DNA from 4 places in the Brevibacillus sp. HB1.3 genome. Region 2 is predicted to be linked to each of the others. Evidence: predicted binding sites of a transcription regulator. Region 2 holds the regulator's gene; each other region holds the start of a gene.
The links. The regulator Rex, encoded in region 2, represses fermentation and respiration genes when NADH is low (regulators of the CRP and FNR family bind a similar motif). The targets are predictions, from matches to a motif close to TTGTGAAATATTTCACAA.

Region 1: a site for Rex is predicted at 1,646-1,663, ahead of HPY31_RS12965 (cytochrome ubiquinol oxidase subunit I). Genes of this name have one in related genera too.
Region 3: a site for Rex is predicted at 1,351-1,368, ahead of HPY31_RS13620 (nitrate/nitrite transporter). Genes of this name have one in related genera too.
Region 4: a site for Rex is predicted at 1,496-1,513, ahead of HPY31_RS25165 (helical membrane plugin domain-containing protein). Genes of this name have one in related genera too.

The regions. Positions count from the first base shown of each region.
Region 1 is NZ_JABMIT010000005.1:18,685-21,867, reverse strand. Features, by position in the region: gene HPY31_RS12975 (sigma-70 family RNA polymerase sigma factor) at 80-664, shown strand; gene HPY31_RS12970 (hypothetical protein) at 654-1,409, shown strand; gene HPY31_RS12965 (cytochrome ubiquinol oxidase subunit I) at 1,745-3,160, shown strand; gene cydB (cytochrome d ubiquinol oxidase subunit II) at 3,150-3,183, shown strand, end outside.
Region 2 is NZ_JABMIT010000001.1:415,612-418,794, reverse strand. Features, by position in the region: gene HPY31_RS02195 (amidohydrolase) at 1-1,165, opposite strand, end outside; gene HPY31_RS02190 (redox-sensing transcriptional repressor Rex) at 1,182-1,805, opposite strand; gene HPY31_RS02185 (ComEC/Rec2 family competence protein) at 1,821-2,726, opposite strand; gene dinG (ATP-dependent DNA helicase DinG) at 2,768-3,183, opposite strand, start outside.
Region 3 is NZ_JABMIT010000005.1:155,862-159,044, reverse strand. Features, by position in the region: gene hcp (hydroxylamine reductase) at 1-1,288, opposite strand, end outside; gene HPY31_RS13620 (nitrate/nitrite transporter) at 1,434-2,933, shown strand; gene HPY31_RS13615 (Crp/Fnr family transcriptional regulator) at 3,017-3,183, opposite strand, start outside.
Region 4 is NZ_JABMIT010000014.1:70,873-74,055, reverse strand. Features, by position in the region: gene obgE (GTPase ObgE) at 1-703, shown strand, start outside; gene HPY31_RS25170 (PilZ domain-containing protein) at 712-1,377, shown strand; gene HPY31_RS25165 (helical membrane plugin domain-containing protein) at 1,667-2,122, shown strand; gene HPY31_RS25160 (NAD(P)/FAD-dependent oxidoreductase) at 2,165-3,183, shown strand, end outside.

The DNA of each region.
Region 1 (3,183 bases), on a different contig from region 2:
GCCGTATTAGCTATCGTGAGGCTCACAACCAAACAAATTGCGCAATTTGTTTATTCTATCCAGAAGGGAGGGGAAGTAGTTGGAGATTGCCCCAGTGAACACAGGCATCTGCCAAACAGAAGAACACGAAAAGCAAGTGGAAGGCATGTCGACAGAAACTTTTGCCCACATTTATGGGGCGTACTATAAGCGCGTCTACAAATATATTTGCTATCGTATCAATAATCACTACACAGCGGAAGAAATATGCAGTCATGTGTTTGAAATGGTGATTTCAAAATATAGCAGCTTCTCACCGGATAAATCAAACTTTGAGGTCTGGTTGTTTGCGATCGCTAGAAACGCTGTGACAGATTACTTCCGCTCACAGAAAAAAAGAATGAGCTTTTCATTGGATTCGATTCTGAATCTGGTCTTGCCGAAGTCGTCACCGGAGGACATCGTGATCCGCGACGACAATCATCAAGCCTTATTTCAAGCACTGGCGAAGCTGAGTGACAAGGAACGCAATATCATCGCCATGAAATATGCGGCTGGTCTTAAAAACGCAGAAATCGCAGAACTGCTTGGTGTGAGTGGTTCAAATATTGGCGTTGTTCTCTACAGATGCTTGAAAAAGCTGCAAATGGAATTGCAAAAAGGGGGCTTCCGTTATGAAGAGTAAGCATGATCTAGACGATTTTCGTAAACTTACCGACTTGCTTACTGATCTGGAGCTGGATGACGCCACTCCAAAAGCCAGTATCTACAATCGGCTGAAATTCAAATTGGAATCAGGAAACATACAACCACATGATAGTAAAAAGGACGGGATCTCTATGAAAATGAATAAATGGAAAGCTGCCACAGTTAGTGCTGTTGCTGTTGTTTGCCTGTTAGGTGCATTCTCGACTACATCGTTTGCCCAAGGAATCCTCCAGACGATCTTGGCACGCTTTCAGGTCGGGAACATGGAGATTACCCAATATGATAAAGAGTTGCCTGCTACACAGTCCAATACCCAAGAAATCGAGATACCTATAGAACAAAAGGCTCCCCCACAGATGACGTTGGAAGAAGCACGCGCAGCCAGCAAAATGGACTTTCCCGCACCGACATGGTTGTCAGAGCATTATTCCTATAAAAACACGGTCGTTCATGGTAAGGGTATGGTAGAGATTCAGTATAAAAAAGAGAAAGAATTTATTTCCTTGTTGATTTCAAACAGTGGCGAAAACGGCATTAGCACGACGGAGGGTGTCAAGATTGAAACCATTGGCGGGAAAAAAGTATATTTCGCAAACGGGATCGTGATTTGGGAGCACGAAGGATTCACGTACGAGCTGTACCAGATGGCAGAGAAGAGCTTTGATGCTGCGACCATTGGTAACATCATCGAATCCTTGTCAACGAAATCCGCCAAAAAATAACGACTTCGATAACGGTTCTACTCAAGATGGGCCTCGTAACAGGGCCCATTTTTCTATGTGCTGTCACAGAGTGTTAAAAATCATGTAACGAATCGGACACCCCCTAGGGTCAAAAGTCCTGCTACAATGACACATGACCGGAGATATATTGGGGAAAACAAAAAACTCTCTCACGAAGATGAATGCGAAAAGGGGGTACAGGAGAGAGAATGATTTGTGATTTTTTTCACATATATTTGTGATATTTTTCACAAAGTCGTCATATATGCCGATTTCCCCACAGATATAATTCTGGTACATAAAGGCCAAAACGCGAATAGAAAGGGATCTTGTACATGGACATAGTGGATTTGGGACGACTTCAATTTGCGATAACAACGATCTTTCATTTTGTTTTTGTGCCGATTTCCATCGGGCTGTCCTTATTGGTAGCCATTATGGAAACGATGTATGTGGTAAAAAAGAATGATTTGTATAAAAAAATGGCCAAGTTTTGGGGAACCTTTTTGCTCATCAATTTTGCTGTCGGGATCGTGACAGGGATTATGCAGGAGTTCCAGTTTGGGATGAACTGGTCTGATTTCTCACGATTCGTCGGTGACGTATTTGGGACACCACTAGCGATTGAGGCCCTCTTAGCATTTTTCCTCGAATCGACTTTTATTGGACTATGGGTGTTTGGTTGGGATCGTTTGTCCAAAGGTGTGCATCTCGCATGTATTTGGCTCGTATCCATCGGAACGATTCTTTCGGCTCTTTGGATTCTGGCAGCCAACTCGTTTATGCAGCGGCCAGTTGGCTTCGCTATCAATAACGGACGTGCAGAGATGGTCGATTTCTTTGCTCTTCTTACCAATGGACAATTACTATATGAATTCCCGCATACCGTATTTGCGGCAATTGCGACAGGTGCCTTCTTGGTAGCAGGAATCAGTGCTTGGAAGCTGTTGAAAAAACAAGATGTTACATTCTTTGTGCAATCTTTCAAAATTGCGATCGTGGTCGCATTGATTTCCTCGCTTGCTATTGCTCAATTCGGTCATGGTCAGGCACAGTATTTGGTTGCTACCCAACCGATGAAAATGGCAGCGAGTGAAGGGCTGTGGAAAACAAGCGCTGACCCAGCTCCTTGGACGGTTTTTGCAACGATTGATCCAGAAAAACAAGAAAACGGCTTTGAAATAAAAATACCTTACTTGCTTAGCGTCCTGACGTACAACTCACTTTCAGGTTCTGTACCGGGCATGTTGGAATTGCAGGCAGAGTATGAGAAAACCTACGGTCCAGGAAACTACATACCACCAGTTCGGACGACCTTCTGGAGCTTCCGCATCATGGTAGCGGGCGGTAGTGCAATGATTTTACTGGCTTTGTACGGGGCATATCTCGCTTTACGCAAAAAGCTGGAACAGCCAAATAAGCGATTCATGCAGCTGATGGTTGCGGGTATCTCGTTGCCATTCATCGCAAACTCAGCAGGGTGGATCATGACGGAGGTAGGTCGTCAGCCATGGACGGTATTCGGGCTGTTGCGTGTTGAAGATTCGGTTTCCCCAAGCATTAGCACAGGCGCGGTATGGTTCTCTCTCGTCGCCTTCACGACGATTTATCTCATCCTGCTGTGCCTCTTGGCTTATCTGTTTGCTCGTGTGGCCAAAAAAGGGCCGGAATTGGATGGTCATGAGGAAGTAGAGGATTTGCAGCTTCAGGATCCATTTGATCGTGTAAGGAGTGAACGTTATGGAGCTTAATGAACTGTGGTTCCTGCTCATTG
Region 2 (3,183 bases):
CCACATGTGAAATCGGTTGGTGTGCTGGGTGGAAATGGGCTTGATGGCTATCCATCACGATCAAGTCAGCTTGCTTGCCTACTTCAATGCTTCCGAGTGTTTCTTCTTGGAACACCCCTTCTGCGCCATAACGAGTAGCCATGCGAAGTGCTTCCTCTGCTGGAACCGCTACCGGATCGTTATTTACACCTTTGTGTAGGATCGCAGCGAGCTTCAATTCCTCAAACAAATTCAAATTGTTGTTGCTTGCGGAGCTGTCAGTACCCAGTGATACGCTTACGCCTTTTGCCAACATTTTTGGAACAGGCGCAACACCGCTTGCCAGCTTCAGGTTGCTCACTACATTATGAGAAACTCTCACGTTGTATTTTGCCAAAATGTCGATTTCTTCATCCGTTAGGTGAACAGCGTGCGCGACGAGTGTTGGGCGATTGAACATGCCCAGCTTTTCCAAATGAGCGACTGGACGCAGTCCGTAGTCCTTCTCGTTTTGACCGACTTCCCAAGCGGTTTCAGACATATGGATATGAAGCGGCAAGGACAACTCATCGGCTTTTTCGATAATTTGGGTAATAAATTCTGGCGAGCAGGTGTACGGCGCATGCGGTGCCATCATGACGGTAATACGTCCGTCTGCCTGATTATGCCATTCTTTTGCAAAAAGAGTCGCGTCTTTCAGCTTTGTTTGACGCTCTTCTTCGGAGCACAGACCGATCATCCCTCGGCAAAGGCGGGCACGCATTCCAGCTGCATCGACTTCCTTTGCCACAACATCCATATGATCATACATATCCACAAATGTAGTGGTTCCCGTACGAATCATTTCAATAAGCGACAGCTGAGTACCCCATTTTACTGTATCTCCCGTGAATTGCGCCTCCAATGGCCACATTTTGTCTTCCAGCCATTGTTGCAGCGGCAAATCATCTGCATAACCGCGTAGGAGGGACATACCAGCATGTCCATGCGTGTTGATTAAACCAGGCAGTATGTAGTCTCCTTTTTGATCGATAACCTCATCGTATCCTGCTTCTGATAGGTCCTCAGGAGTTGGGCCCACATACGTAATCTTGTTACCTTCGAATGCTACGGCACCATCGTGAATGACTTCATTCGTATCGTTAACGGTAATGACTGTTGCGTGAATGAGGATCGTCTTTTTCATAGTATACACTCCATTCTTATGTCAAGTAGTAGGCCAGGCTTTGCAGGTTGGACGTCACGTCCGCATAGTGAATGCGAACATCTTTTCCTGCGCGAATCGTCGTAGGGGCAAAATTCAAGATCCCCTTGATACCCGCTTGAGTCAACTGATCACATACGGATTGCGCTGCAGGTGCCGGTACCGTAATAATCGCCAGCTTGATTTGCTTGTTTACGATTGTCTCTTCCAGCTCTGATAAAGGCTGAATCGGTATACCTGCGACTTTTTTCCCCTGCTTCTCTGGATTATTGTCAAAGATGGCCGCAATCCGCATGTTATCTTTCAAATAAGCGTTGTAGTTACTAATGGCATGGCCTAAATGCCCAGCTCCGACCAAAGCGACACGGATTTCATCTGTTAGCTTTAGAATTTCACGTATTTTTTCCACCAGATAATCGACATCATAGCCGATTCCCTTTTTTCCAAAATCACCAAAAGCTGCAAGATCTTTTCTGATTTGGGCAGGATTCACATCGAGATTCTTACCCATCTGTTGGGAGGAAACGGTGGTCACCTCAACCTGCTGCAAATAACTGAGGTAACGCAGATAAATCGGCAAACGACGGACGACCGCTTCCGAAATCTTTTCGTGTTTTGCCACGTTCGGTCTTCCCCCCTAATTCTTTTGCTTCAAAATCCGATATTCTTTTCCATTCGATAAAATGGTAATGGAACCGTCGTGGCTGGTAACGTATGTCTCCGCCCATGACTCACCCAGGCGCTCCATGACTTCCGTTTGACCGTCTTTCATTTGATCCCGCGATCGGCCTGTCTGAATAATGGCGACCTGAGGATCGACCTGCGTCAGAAACGGTTGCGAAGAACCTTGATTGCTCCCCTGACCAGCTACCTTTAGCACTTCCGCCTTCAATCTGTCATTTTGCCGTTCCAACAGTCGCTCTTCTGCTTTTTCATTCACGGCACTCATAAATAAAAATCGCAGTTGGCCATGCGTCAATCGAAATACGAGAGAATTATTCTGGGGCGATAAAAATAACGGTTCATCCGGGAGCAACACTTCCATGGAGATTTCTTGGTCAAGAGTGAGTACTTGTCCTTGCTCTGCTTCCATCTGCTTTTGGTTGGAGCAAAGCAGCACGACATGGCGAATGGATGGAGCGATCAGCTTGGGCAAAATGACGGCATCTACAAGCAGTTGTTGGCTCAATGAAGCGTAGCCTCCCATATGCTCAGGCTGGTCGTTCGTCAACACTACATAGTCGAGCCGTGTGATCTTGAGCTCTGCCAAGCGCGCCGAAAGAACGGGCCAATCTTCTGCCGTACCCGTATCGATCAGCATCGTTTTGCCGCCTGGCATTCTCAAAAGCGTACTCTCACCATGTGGAAGTGCCAAGTAGGTGACAATGAGACCCGAAAATTCCTGTTCTGTCTCCGTTTCAAACGGGTCATCTATCTTCACTGCTGCTTCTCGCAAATACAAATGGCTATCAATCGAGCATGCGCAAAGGAAAATCGCACTAAGAACTACCATCCACCAACGCCACGGTATTTTCCATAACATTTATTTTATCACCTAAATCCCTATGAGACTATTGCTTCATTTTATGAATCTGACAGGGATTGCATACTAAGGAATGGCTCTATGCGCTCTCGCAGTGTTGGCCATGGACCGCTTTCGATTTGAAATGGCGGCAAAGATTGAAGGAATGAGCGTCCATATCTCGCCTCAACCACACGCGTGTCGAGAACGATCACGACCCCTCGATCCAAGTGATGGCGAATTAATCGCCCCACCCCTTGCTTAAATTGCAGAACAGCTTGTGGAAGAGACAACGACATAAAGGCATTTTTTCCTTCTGCCTTCAAAAGCTCTGCCCTTCCTTGATAGACAGGGTGATTCGGCGGAGCAAACGGAAGTCGAACAATGACCAAACTGCTCAGCCATTCCCCCTGGATATCGACACCTTCCCAGAAGCTGCTCGTCCCAAGCAGAACACTTCTCTCCATGCTTCGGAACA
Region 3 (3,183 bases), on a different contig from region 2:
TGATTCCGAGCATTTGCTTCATATCTTCTTGAGCATCACCAATCAACTGAATATGGAACAAGTCTTGCAATACTTGGAGAACACCGGGCTGAATGAACTCAGGCAATTTTGGGCCGATCCGTATATCTTGTATCCCTAGGCTAAACAGACCGAGCAGGATGGCAACCGCTTTTTGTTCAAACCAGGAAAGAACGATACTTACCGGCAGCTCGTTTACTTCACACTCGAAGGCATCGGCTAATGCAGCTGCAATCGTAATAGTAGAAACAGAGTTATTGCACTGTCCCAAATCGATATATCTTGGGATGTCGGTACCTGGTACAGTGCCGAAATCTACATCGTTAAAACGGAATTTTCCGCAGGAGGTCGTAAGAATGACTGCTTCTGGCGGTAAGGACGTAGCCAACTCACGGTAATACTCGCCACCCTTGCCAGGAGCGTCACAACCAGCGATGACGAAGAAGCGTTTGATCTTTCCTTCCTTGACTGCCTGAATAATTTCAGGGGCGATGCCGAGGACCGTTTTATGATGATAGCCAGTCGTCAATGTCAGTTCCGATTCGATGGAAACCTCAGGAAGAGACAATGCTTTTTCAATGAGCGGCGCAAAATCGTTTTCTTCGATTTTCGTCACATTTTCCAAGCCGGTTATATCATACGAAAAGAAACGATCGGCGTAGCTGCCTCGAATAGGCATCACACAGTTTGTTGTAGCCAGGATAGCGCCGGGAAATTTCTCAAACAACTGGCGTTGATCGTACCATGCTTTCCCGATGTTCCCTTTTAAATGAGGATATTTCTTCAGTGCGGGATAGCCATGTGCTGGCAGCATTTCGGAATGCGTATATACATTGATTCCTTTGCCTTCTGTCTGTTTTAACAGCTCTTCGAGAGCAAACAGATTGTGCCCCGTAACAACGATGCATTTTCCTTCTATTTTGTTTTGCGAGACGGTAATTGGCTGCGGCACTCCGAAATGATCGGTATGAGCCTGATCCAAAAGCTCCATGACTTTTATCGCGGCCTTCCCTACTTTCATGGCCATTTGCAAATGTTCGTCCAAGTTGAAATTCACATTCGTCAATGTAAAATAAAGAGCTTCCTGTGTAATCCCATCCACTTCAGGATCGATATATCCCAGTTGTCGAGCATGTGTCGCATATGCTGCAATTCCTTTTAAAGCAAAAATAATGGTATCCTGAATACTCGCAAGATCTTCATTCTTTCCGCAAACACCGATGACCTTACAACCACCTGTTGGAGTCTGTTCACATTGATAACAAAACATGTATAATCCACTCCTTCGATTCAAGATTTCGCTTTGATTATAAGTGGATTGCCGGAAAGGAGCTGTGATTAAAATCACAACGAAACCAAACTTTGCCTCTTATCATAGTGGATGAAGAAGATTTCCCAAATGAGGGGTGTTGTTTATGGTACGAAAATGGCAGTTGCCATTACAGACGTTGAGTCTTACGGTCGGGTTCATGGTATGGGTCATTCTGTCATCGCTCATGCCTTTTATCAAAGAAACCGTACCCATGAGTGCAAGCGAAGTGGCGTGGGTGACAGCGATTCCTGTTCTTCTTGGATCGTTGCTAAGAATCCCAGTTGGATATTGGAGTAACCGATTTGGCGCGAGACTATTATTTAGCATCAGCTTTCTCTTGCTGCTGGCTCCTGTTTTCTATATTAGCCAGGCGACCACGTATACCGATTTGTTAATCGGCGGGCTATTTATAGGGATAGGCGGAGCGGTGTTTTCCGTTGGTGTCACGTCTCTACCTAAATACTATCCGAAAGAGAAGCATGGTTCTGTAAACGGAATCTACGGTATGGGGAATATTGGTACAGCGATCACGACGTTTTCAGCGCCAGTTCTGGCTAAATCGTTTGGATGGGCAACCACTGTACAGATGTTTATGCTATTGCTTGTGGGATTCGCAGTACTTACCTTCTTGATGGGGGATAAAAATGAACCTAAGGTAGTCACTCCTCTTGGTCAGCAGATAAAGAGTGTCTACAAAAACGAAAAGCTGTGGTTAATCAGTTTGTTCTACTTTATTACGTTTGGTTGCTTCGTCGCTTTCACCGTGTATCTCCCGAATTTTTTAGTGAGTCATTTCCAACTGGATAAAGTAGATGCAGGTATGAGAACAGCAGGGTTCATTCTTTTGGCGACACTTGCAAGACCATTGGGAGGCTGGCTTGGAGATAAGTGGAACCCCTTCAAGGCATTGATGATTGTGTTTGCCGGTCTCGCTTTGTCTGGTATTGTCTTATCGTTTTCGCCATCGATTTTGATGTATACAGTAGGGTGCTTGTTGGTAGCGGCATGTGCCGGAATCGGTAACGGTGCTGTGTTCAAATTGGTGCCGATGTATTTCTCGCGACAAGCGGGGATTGTAAATGGGATCGTATCTGCAATGGGGGGATTAGGAGGATTTTTCCCACCGTTGATCCTAACGCTGCTGTTTAATCTGACCGGGCATTACGCGATCGGTTTCATGGCGTTATCGCAGTTTGCACTGGTAAGCTTGGTCTTGGTGATGTGGATGTTTTACCAAGAGAAGCTGCAGCTCGCCGCCACCATTATGGAAAAGACGGGAGAGGCGATACTGATTACCGATACGCGAGGAGTCATTAAAAGTGCGAACCACGCTTTTACGAAAGTGACCGGTTATGAGATGAATGAAGTGATTGGCAAGTCCCCCAATATTTTAAAATCAGGCAGGCAGAATGCCGATTTCTATCAAAAGATGTGGGACTCGATCAAGAAGAATGGCTATTGGCAAGGAGAGATCTGGAATCGCCGGAAGAATGGAGATCAGTATCTCCAGTGGTTAACGATTAGCGCGATTAAAGACGATGCAGGAGACGTCGAGTACTATGCTGGCATGTTCAGCGAGCTCGCGGAGCAAAGACATGGATAAAGAAGTTTAAATCACGGATGAAAAAAAGTCTTGGACGGACAAGTCCAGGACTTTTTTTGTGCAGGAAAGTATGTAGACTTTGCTTACATTTGACAAATATCAGGTGGGCAATCATCACAATAAATCGCTTCTTTTAAATAGGCAAGGTCCTTAATCAAGATATGCCCGTGGGGAAGCAGATCGATAGAATCCTGTTTTTTTAAATCGGAAAGCATCCGGTTTACACTTTCTCGTGTCAGACCAATGAATT
Region 4 (3,183 bases), on a different contig from region 2:
GCTGACACCGAATCTGGGTGTTGTGGACTTGGGGGAGCGGAGCTTTGTAATGGCCGACTTGCCAGGATTGATTGAAGGCGCGCATGAAGGTGTGGGTCTTGGTCACCAATTCCTGCGTCACGTAGAGCGTACACGCTTGATTGTCCATGTGATTGACATGGCAGCAGTAGATGGACGCGACCCTTACGAGGACTATTTGCAGATCAACCGAGAGCTGACGCTGTATAACCTGAAGCTCGAAGATCGTCCGCAAATTGTAGTCGCGAACAAAATGGAACTGCCAGAAGCAGAGGAAAACCTGCGTATTTTCAAGGAAAAGGCTCCAGATGTCAAGGTGTATGAGATCTCCGCTGCAACCAGTAAAGGCGTACAAGAATTGATGTATGCGATCGGGGATACCTTGGCGACGATTCCGGACAAGCCTGCTGTCGAAGAAGTTGCGGAAGTGGAAGAGCGCGTAGTGTTTCGAGCAGAAAAAGAACCAGATGCATTCGAGATTACGCGTGATAACGACGTATTTGTCGTCAGCGGGGAGAAGATCGAGAAGCTCGTGCGCATGACGAATCTGAACAGCTATGATGCAGCCCAGCGTTTTGCGAGACAAATGCGTAGCATGGGTGTAGATGATGCTCTGCGCAAGCTGGGAGCAAAAGACGGGGATACCGTTCGGATCGGCAAATTAGAGTTTGACTTTGTGGAGTGACAAAAACCATGATTGATATCCCATCACTGAACCCATTTATGGGGGATAAACGACTCCAACGCGGTTCATCGCTACCGCTAATCATCTCCAAGCAGGTGCAGACACCTGTCCAAGTTTTGGTTGAACATGCAAAGGGCAATTATCTCGTAGTTTCCTATGAGATGAAGCCTGAAACGAAAGCAGAGCTGCTCGGAACAACTGTACGCATTCGTTGGGAAACAGATGCGGCAGTAAACACCATTGATTTGGAAGTAGTTTCGGAGCAAACGATTTGGCCGATCAAGCTTTTAGGGATGATTCCGATTAGTGTAGGGGTAGAAATTACCCAAAAGCGCAAGCAGGATCCTATTTCCCCAGATCTCGGTATTTCTGTCCCTTACAAGGTGATGGGAGCTAGACCGATCGAAGAAAAAGGCGAGGCAGTGTTGCTGAAATTCTCTCCTACCCGTCTCGTTTTGGGAACAGACGGTTATGTGTCAAAGGGCGATTTTCTCCATTTGTCTTTCAAGATACCGAAGCAAGCGCAGGAGATCGTCATGATGGCGAAAATCGTGGAAAAAACGTTCCAAGACAACCAAACAATCATTGAATTAATCTTTACGGATATCAATGAAAAGCACCATGATCTCATCAAAGATTACTATAAAAAGCTCTCAACTACCGCTTCTTCCTAAGGAAGCGGTTTTTTTCCTTTGATGTTCCCGTGAAGAAGGTATATAGTAGAGTACATAGAGTTCTCAATCGAGCCTGTTCACTCCATGATTTGTTGTGTGCGCTTTCCTGAATGAATATTTGTGAAATCATTCACTTTTTATTATAAGAATCCGTTGTTTGCTTTACTTTGTGAAAAATGTTACATGCAATTTTTTACCGGATTTTCAGGGAGAATAGCGGCCGTTACTCGTATGAACAGGCATCGAGAATGGAAGGCCTCTATTCCAAAGCAAAGGAGGACGTTTTTTTATGTCTCAAACAACTACGCAACAAGCTCAAGCTGCTGCTGAAGTAGCAAGCACTGCTACTCTGGCACCAGCGCAGCAACAAGATGTACTCGATCAGTTGATGAAACCAGAAATTCAAGAGTCACTGAACATATTGGTGGCGAACCTGCCTAAATTGGCAGAACTGACAACTCTTTTGACCAAAACCTATGATTTGGTACAAACGGTAGCAAATGATCATGTATTGATCGACGATATCAAAGGCGGAATGGAAGAGTTCGTAAAACCGATCTCTGATAAAGCAAAAGGTATTGCGCAAGCAGCCATTGAAGCCAATGACCGTGTTCATGTAGAAGAGTCTACGATCGGTTTGTTCGGTATTCTCAAAATGCTCAAGGATCCGCAAGTACAAAAAACATTGCGTTTCGCACAAGCATTCCTGGAAGTAACTGCAGAACGTCAACAACAAAAACGATAGTTTTTTTATTATGGAATGGAAGACAAGGACGGAGGATTGGGCATGGCGAAGCATATTCTGATTCTAGGCGGCGGTTATGGCGGTTTGCTCAGCGCATTGACTGCACGTAAATACATGACGGCTGAAGAAGCGTCGATCACGGTAGTAAACCGTTTTCCTACTCACCAAATCATTACGGAACTGCACCGCTTGGCAGTAGGAAACCTGTCTGAACAAAACGTGGCGCTCCCTCTGGAAAGACTGCTGCGTGGCAAAGAAATTAACCTTGTAGTAGACACGGTAGAAAACATTGGTCTCGAGTCCCAACGCGTAACATTGGCGAGCGGCGAGTCCATCAAATACGATGTTTTGGTCATTGCGCTGGGAAGTGAAACCGCATTCTTTGGAATCCCAGGGCTGCAAGAGTACAGCTTTACACTGAAGTCTGTAGAAGAAGCAAATCGTCTGCGTGCACACCTCGAAGAGCGCGTGATTGAATACAAGACGAGCAAAAATAAAGCAGATGCTACCTTCGTTGTAGGCGGTGGCGGTCTGACAGGTATCGAGCTGGTTGGGGAATTCGCTGATATGTTGCCAAATCTGTGCCATAAGCACGGCGTAGACTTTGCAGACGTTTCCATCTACTGCGTAGAAGCAGGACCATCCATTTTGGCTGGTTTTGCTCCTGACCTGGTTGAGCGTGCGAAAACAAGCTTGGAAAAACGCGGCGTTCAGTTCCTGACAGGGGTACCTGTAACGGAAATGAAAGAAACCACTGTGTGCCTGAAGGATGGCGGTACCATTGAAACAAAAACAATGGTATGGACAGGTGGCGTACAAGGAAATCGCGTAGTAGCGGAGTGCGGCGTGGAAGTAAACCGCGGACGTGCTACTGTTACAGAATTCCTGCAATCCACTTCTCACCCTGATGTATTCCTCGCAGGTGACAGTGCGGTCGTAATGGGGCCAGAAGGTCGTCCATTCCCTCCAACTGCTCAACTGGCATGGCAAATGGGCGAAGTAGTAGGTTACAACCTCTTCGCACACTTCAACGGCACCAAAATGGATACCTTCAAGCCGGT